2 linked regions of the Ruegeria pomeroyi DSS-3 genome follow. The protein of the gene in region 2 binds, or shares a complex with, the protein of the main gene of each other region. Links are inferred from orthologs where the notes say so. Each region holds a gene or a part of one and is shown on either strand. Other genes may lie near its edges.

Region 1 (3,245 bases), 470 kb from region 2 along the record:
TGGGCCGCCACATGTTCGAGCTGGTCGGCCACCGGCGCGTCCTCGGCATCCCAGACGCCGACGATCTCGCCCCGGCAGAAATCGAGCGCATAGTTCATCGCCCGCGGCTTGGTTGTGAGCCCCTGATGGCCGGGAACCTCGATCACCCGCATCCAGGCCGGTAGGGTGCATTGGGACAGGGTCTGGCGGGTCACTTCGTCCTTTTCCTCGAGCACCAGAATGACATCCAGCAGCGCCTTGGGATAGGTCAGCCGGCTGAGCCGGGTAACCAGCGCGGTGGCGATCTCGCGCTCCTTGTAAAGCGGTACCAGGACCGAGATCTTGGGCAGTCGCAGGCCCTGGATCTCTGCGGCCAGCCCGGGGGCATGCGGCGCGGTCAAATGGGACTGGTTCATCAGATGCGCCAACAGGGCCACCGCCTTGAGGCCAGCGAACAAGGACAAGGTGAACACCGCGGCCAGAAACAGCAGGGTAAGGCCCTTTATCGGTGCCAGCAGCAGCAGGATCAGCAGTGAAAGCAGGACCACACTGCCCGCGATCCGGCTGCGCCAGTTCCAGGTACGGCAGCTGTAGAGCGGCGCGACCCGGGTTTCGGCCAGTTGTGCCAGGGTCGGCGCGTAATGCCGGGCCAGGGCGGTGTCGATCTGGTCGCGGCTGGAAAGTGCCGGCATCAGGAGGATGCCGGTCTGCGCCATTTCGGCGCGCAACTGGTCGAACCGGTCGGGGCGGGCGGTGGCGATGATCACCATCGGCCCCAAACGCATCCAGGGGATGGCCCCATGCCGCAGCCAGAAATCGAGCGGCATCAGACCGCAGAGTTCGGCGCGCGGCGGGTCGGAGGCCAGATCGGCCCATTGCACCCCGTTCTGCAGGGCCAGCGCGCGCAGGATATCATTGGGTTCGGCCCAGCCCTCGGCGATCAGGATCTCTCCAATCGGCGCATCGAGCCGCAGTTGCATCTGCAGGGCCTGCACCAGCTGCGCCTGGCTGATCACCCCGCTGCGCACCAGATAGCGCCCCAGCGGCAGATGCGGTTCCGGCGCCGGATGGGCCAGGCTGGCAGAGCTTAGCCTGAGATGTAGGTCGCTCATGATGTGCAGCCCCGACAACCGTTCCGGCAGTCAGGGTTGCTCAATTCAGGTTAATAGAGCGTTAACAGCAGACAAAATCGTCTGAGAAAACAACTTCTTTGTCAGACTTCCGCTTTTTGCGCATCCATTGCCGCGGCAAAGCGTTCGAACAGATAGAAGCTGTCCTGCGGGCCCGGGCTGGCCTCGGGGTGATACTGCACCGAGAAGACAGGCCGCTCGCTCATGCGGATGCCGCAGTTGGAGCCGTCAAACAGCGAGCGGTGGGTTTCCACCACCCCCTCGGGCAGGCTTTGCGCATCCACGGCAAAGCCGTGGTTCATCGAGGTGATCTCGACCTTGCCGGTTTCCAGGTCCTTGACCGGGTGGTTGGCACCGTGATGGCCGTGGTTCATCTTGACGGTGCGGCCGCCAAGCGCCAGCGCCAGCATCTGGTGTCCCAGGCAGATGCCAAAGACGGGCAGGGAAGTGGTATCGAGGATCTCGCGGATCATCGGCACGGCATATTCACCTGTCGCTGCCGGGTCGCCGGGACCGTTGGACAGGAACACGCCGTCGGGTGCATGGGCCAGCACCTCGGCCGCGGTGGCCGTGGCGGGCAGCACGGTCACGTCACAGCCCGACGAGGCAAGGCAGCGCAGGATATTGCGCTTGGCACCATAGTCGATGGCGACAACCTTGTGCTTGGGCGCCTCCTGCCGGGCATAACCCTCGGGCCAGGCCCAGCGCATCTCGTCCCAGCGATAGCTTTGGGCACAGGTGACGTCCTTGGCCAGGTCCATGCCTTCGAGCCCGGCAAAGCCGCGCGCGGCGGCAATCAGGGCGGCCAGATCGAACTTACCTTCGGGATCGTGGGCCAGGGCCACATGCGGCGCGCCCTGCTGACGGATGGCGCGGGTCAGGCGGCGGGTATCGACACCACCGATGGCGATGCGACCGCGCCGGGCCAGCCAGCCCTTGAGCTCTTCGGCGGCGCGCCAGTTCGAGGCAGCGGTCGGGTCCCATTTCACCACCATGCCGGCGGCAACCGGATCGGTTGTTTCGTCATCTTCGGGGGTGACGCCTACATTGCCGATATGGGGGAAGGTGAAGGTCACGATCTGGCCCGCATAAGAGGGATCGGTCATGATCTCTTGATAGCCGGTCATCGCCGTGTTGAAGCACAGCTCGGCCACGGTCTGGCCGGTGGCGCCGAAGCCGGTGCCGTAAAACACTGTTCCATCGGCCAGAACCAGGCATGCGGTGGGCTTGGACAGGGGGTTCTGGGCCATGGCGCGACTCTCTATCTCTGGGTAAATCGGCGCATACCTAAGGGTCTTGTGGCCTTGGGTCAACCCTGATCAATTTTTGTGCTTTTGTTGTTTTTCAATAACTTAACTATATTGCGCCCCGGTTGTGTCGTGCTTTTTCTTTCGCTATGTTCGGGAACTTGAACAATGTCAGGGGATGGGCAGTTCCAATGGATATGCGGGCACGTGTGAATACCGCGCTGAAACAGGCGATGAAGGACAAGGCGGCCGATCGGTTGTCGACCCTGCGCCTGATCAATGCGGCGATCAAGGATCGCGATATCGCGGTGCGCGGCAGCGGCGATGAAGAGGCCGCCTGTTGCGGCGATGCCGAGGTTCTGGCCATTCTGGGCAAGATGACCAAGCAGCGCCAGGAAAGCGCGCGCGCCTATGAAGAGGGCGGACGGCTGGATCTGGCCGAGCGCGAGCGTCAGGAAATCTCGGTGATCGAGGAGTTTCTGCCCAAGCAGCTGGACGAGGACGAGGTCGAAAGCGCCGTGCGTGCCGCGATCACTGCGACCGGCGCCGGGTCGATCCGCGACATGGGCAAGGTGATGGGCGAGCTGAAGGCGCGCTATACCGGCCAGATGGATTTCGGCAAGGTCGGCCCGATGGTCAAGGATCAGCTCTGCGCCGCCGGCAATTGCTGATCCGACCTTGTGAGGACCAATAGAAAAGGCCCGCCCGCGCGGGCCTTTGCGAAAATGGTGCAACGTCGGGCCGGTCGCATTGTAGCCGTGACGCCATGTCGAATAGCAGCTTGCGAAGATATCTTCGGGAGCTGTCTGCGTCGGATGTCGGTGAAGCGGACTTAGCCGCCACTAATCTACCAATTTACCAAAGGTGTCGCTCACGCTCAAAGCTTATG
Region 2 (4,241 bases):
GCAGACCCAGAAGCCGGTGCCATTGTCATAGTCCTGGCCCCAACCGGCCCAGCCCTCGGGCCAGTCGGGCAGGCGCGGCTGATCCAGCACCGCAAAGACCGCGTCATAGAACCGGACCGCGCGGGTCAGGTCGTTGGTGCCGAAGGTGGTGTAGATATTCATGGGGGTGCCTCGCAGGGATCGATTGCGCGATCATGCGTGGTCTCTGGCCCCGGCGAAAGCCTGAAAGACGAATGTTGCATCTGACAGAGAAAGGCCGGGGGACGCCGTCCCCCGGACCCCCTGGGAGTATTTTCGACCAGAAAGAAGCAGGAGAGACCGGTTTTCGCCGGTTTCTCCCGGTTTTTGGGGTGTCACCCCTGAAGGCTGCGCACTTCGATATCGCCTTCGGCCTGGGCCTTGATCGCCAGCGCGGCGGCGTTGCTGCCGGCGGCGGTGGTGAAATAGGGGATCTTGTCATAGAGCGCGATCGAGCGGATGGCCTTGCTGTCGCTCACCGCCTGGGCGCCTTCGGTGGTGTTCATAACCAGATGCACCTGACCGTCCTTCAGCATGTCGACCACGTCGGGGCGGCCCTCATAGACCTTGTTCACGATCTCGCAGGGCACGCCGTGACCCTCCAGCCAGCTTTGCGTTCCGCGCGTGGCAACCAGGGTGAAACCCTGATCCACCAGCACCTGCGCGGCCTCGAGCATGGCGGCGCCCTTGTCGGCGTCCTTGATCGAGATGAAGGCGCGGCCTTCGCTGGGCAGCACCATGCCCGCGCCCATCTGCGCCTTGAGGAAGGCGCGCGCAAAGGAGCGGTCCCAGCCCATCACCTCGCCGGTGGAGCGCATTTCGGGGCCGAGGATGGTGTCGACGCCGGGGAAACGGGCAAAGGGCAGCACCGCCTCCTTGACCGAGAACCACGGCATGTTGGGATCCGCGAGCGTCATCTGGTCGGCGATCTTGGTATCCTCGCCCTCCTTGTAGGGGGGACGCATCGGGAAGGCGCTGAGTTTCTCACCCGCCATGACACGCGCGGCGATCGAGGCGATCGCAGAGTCCGTGGCCTTGGCCACGAAGGGCACCGTGCGGCTGGCGCGCGGGTTGACCTCGATCAGATAGATCTCGTCCACGCCCTGCTCGTTGGCCTTGATCGCAAACTGCACGTTCATCAGGCCGACCACGTTCAGGGCGCGGGCCAGCTTGTTGGTCTGATCCTTGATCTGCTCGATGATCTCGGCCGACAGCGAATAGGGCGGCAGCGAACAGGCGCTGTCGCCCGAGTGCACGCCAGCCTCTTCGATATGCTGCATGATGCCGGCCACATGCACCGCCTCGCCATCGCAGAGCGCGTCGACGTCCAGTTCCACCGCGCCCGACAGGTAGCTGTCCAAGAGCACCGGGCTGTCACCCGAGACCACCACCGCCTCGGCGATGTAGCGGCGCAGCTGGTCCATGTCGCGCACGATTTCCATGGCGCGGCCACCCAGCACGTAAGAGGGGCGGATCACCAGCGGGAAGCCGATATCCTCGGCAATTGCCAGCGCCTGAGCGTCGGTCGAAGCGATGCCGTTCCTGGGCTGTTTCAGGCCCAGACGGTTGACCAGATCCTGGAACCGCTCGCGGTCCTCGGCCAGGTCGATGGCATCGGGCGTGGTGCCCAGGATCGGGATACCGGCCTGTTCCAGCGCGTTGGCGAGTTTCAGCGGGGTCTGGCCGCCGAACTGCACGATGACGCCATGCAGGGTGCCGTTCTGCTGCTCGACCCGCAGGATTTCCATCACATGCTCGAAGGTCAGCGGTTCGAAATACAGCCGGTCCGAGGTGTCATAGTCGGTCGACACGGTTTCCGGGTTGCAGTTGATCATGATGGTTTCATAGCCGACATCGGTCAGCGCGAAACAGGCGTGACAGCAGCAATAGTCGAACTCGATCCCCTGGCCGATCCGGTTGGGGCCGCCGCCCAGGATGACCACCTTCTTGCGGTCGGAGGGGCGCGCCTCGCATTCCACCTCGCCCATCATCGGGGCCTCGTAGGTGGAATACATATAGGGGGTCTGGGCCTCGAACTCGGCGGCGCAGGTGTCGATCCGCTTGAACACGGCGGTAACGCCCAGGTTGTGGCGGGCGCGGCGCACGTTGTCCTCGTCGCGGCCGGTCAGCTGGCCCAGACGCGCATCGGTGAAGCCCAGCATCTTGAGCGCGCGCAGGCCTTCCTCGGTGGTGGGCAGGCCGGTCTTGCGCAGGGCGCGTTCCTCTTCGACGATTTCGCGGATCCGGGCCAGGAACCAGGGGTCGAACTTGGTGACGCCAAAGATCTCGTCATCCGACAGACCGTGCCGCATCGCCTGGGCGATGGTGCGCAGCCGGTCGGGGGTCTGGCGGCTGATCGCCTTGATCACATGCGCCTTGTCATCGGCGCCCTCGACCGCGTCCCAGAGCCCGACCGACAGGCCGGGAATGGTGACCTCGTCAAAGCCGGTCAGGCCCGATTCCATCGAGGCCAGCGCCTTTTGCATCGATTCGTGGATGGTGCGGCCGATCGACATCGCCTCGCCCACCGATTTCATCGCGGTGGTCAGGTAGGGTTCCGATCCGGGGAACTTCTCAAACGCGAATTTCGGGATCTTGGTGACGACATAGTCGATGGTCGGCTCGAAGCTGGCAGGCGTCACCTTGGTGATGTCATTGTCGAGTTCGTCCAGCGTATAGCCCACCGCCAGCTTGGCCGCGATCTTGGCAATCGGGAAGCCGGTGGCCTTCGACGCCAGCGCGGACGAGCGCGACACCCGCGGGTTCATCTCGATCACCACCATGCGGCCATCGGCTGGGTTCACCGCCCATTGCACGTTCGAGCCGCCGGTCTCGACGCCGATCTCGCGCAGCACGGCGATCGAGCCGTTGCGCATGATCTGGTATTCCTTGTCGGTCAGCGTCAGGGCGGGGGCGACGGTGATCGAGTCGCCGGTATGCACGCCCATCGGATCGACGTTTTCGATGGAACAGACGATGATCGCATTGTCCGCCTTGTCGCGGACGACCTCCATCTCGTATTCCTTCCAGCCCAGCAGGCTTTCGTCGATCAGGATCTGCGCCACCGGCGAGGCTTCGAGGCCGGAGCGGCAGAAATGCTCGTAGTCGTCGCGGTTATACGCCACGCCGCCACCGGTGCCGCCGAGCGTAAAGGCGGGGCGGATGATCGCGGGCAGGCCGATATCCTCGAGCGCGTCCATCGCCTCGGCCAGGCCCGCGCGGATGTCGAATTTGCCCTTCTCGTTCTTGGGGGCCGATACGATGGTTGCCTTGGGATTTTCCAGCCCGATCCGGTCCATCGCCTCGCGGAACAGCTTGCGATCCTCGGCCATTTCGATGGCATGGCGCTTGGCGCCGATCATCTCGACCCCGAACTTGTCCAGCACGCCCATTTCCTCGAGCGCGAGCGAGGTGTTCAGCCCGGTCTGCCCGCCCATGGTGGGCAGCAGCGCGTCGGGGCGCTCTTTCTCGATGATCTTGGCGACCACTTCGGGGGTGATCGGCTCGATATAGGTGGCGTCCGCCAGGCCCGGATCGGTCATGATCGTGGCCGGGTTCGAGTTCACCAGGATCACCCGGTAGCCCTCTTCGCGCAACGCCTTGCAGGCCTGCGCGCCGGAATAGTCGAATTCACAGGCCTGCCCGATCACAATCGGCCCCGCTCCAATGATCATGATCGACTGGATGTCGGTTCTCTTCGGCATGGCTGGCCCCTTTGATTTTCATGCGAGTCACGAGCGCCCACCCAGCGCTCAAATTGTCGTGCGTTATAGGCGCCTCGGGGAAAGGTGCAAGAGGGATCGGAAAGCGGCGCGGTTTTGCCGCTTTCGCCTCTTTCACCCGGGCGTGAAATCTCTATACCCCAGGCTCACGCCAATTGGCAGAGGGGGACGGGCCCAGATGCAGCTTCGTTTCGATCACGGGCCTTGCGGGGCCGGAACCGGATTCGACCGCCCGGTGCGGCTGATCCGGGCCGATACCGCCGCACAGGTGCCGGCGGCGCTGGCTGATCTGGATGCGGCGCGGGCGGATGGCGCCTGGCTGGCGGGTTATGCCAGTTACGAGCTGGGCTATGCGCTGGAACCGCGTCTGGCCGGGCTGATGCCCGAAGGGCGGCGGCTGCCGCTTCTGTGTTTCGGCGTTTATGACGGGCCAAGGGTGCTGCCGCTGCCGACCCCCGGCGGCGGGATCGGTGATTTCGCCCCCCGCTGGGACGGCGCGCG

Evidence for each region.
Region 1: the proteins of carB (region 2) and carA are in contact, whole or in part, in a solved structure (PDB 1KEE), measured with the Escherichia coli proteins. The link is inferred for Ruegeria pomeroyi DSS-3 from one-to-one orthologs.

The regions. Positions count from the first base shown.
Region 1 is NC_003911.12:1,442,685-1,445,929, forward strand. The notes cover bases 277-3,207. They hold carA (glutamine-hydrolyzing carbamoyl-phosphate synthase small subunit), read right to left. Parts: upstream 2,360-3,207; coding sequence 1,193-2,359; downstream 277-1,192. Other genes in these bases: SPO_RS07020 (glycosyltransferase family 2 protein), read right to left, coding at 277-1,091; SPO_RS07030 (GatB/YqeY domain-containing protein), read left to right, coding at 2,548-3,027. Outside these bases: more of SPO_RS07020, read right to left, coding at 1-276; SPO_RS07035 (hypothetical protein), read right to left, coding at 3,241-3,245. UniProt on the Escherichia coli protein: Small subunit of the glutamine-dependent carbamoyl phosphate synthetase (CPSase).
Region 2 is NC_003911.12:977,211-981,451, forward strand. What follows is about bases 154-4,080. They hold carB (carbamoyl-phosphate synthase large subunit), read right to left. Parts: upstream 3,723-4,080; coding sequence 354-3,722; downstream 154-353. Other genes in these bases: SPO_RS04645 (VOC family protein), read right to left, coding at 154-162; SPO_RS04655 (aminodeoxychorismate synthase component I), read left to right, coding at 3,919-4,080. In the rest of the region: more of SPO_RS04645, read right to left, coding at 1-153; more of SPO_RS04655, read left to right, coding at 4,081-4,241. UniProt on the Escherichia coli protein: Large subunit of the glutamine-dependent carbamoyl phosphate synthetase (CPSase).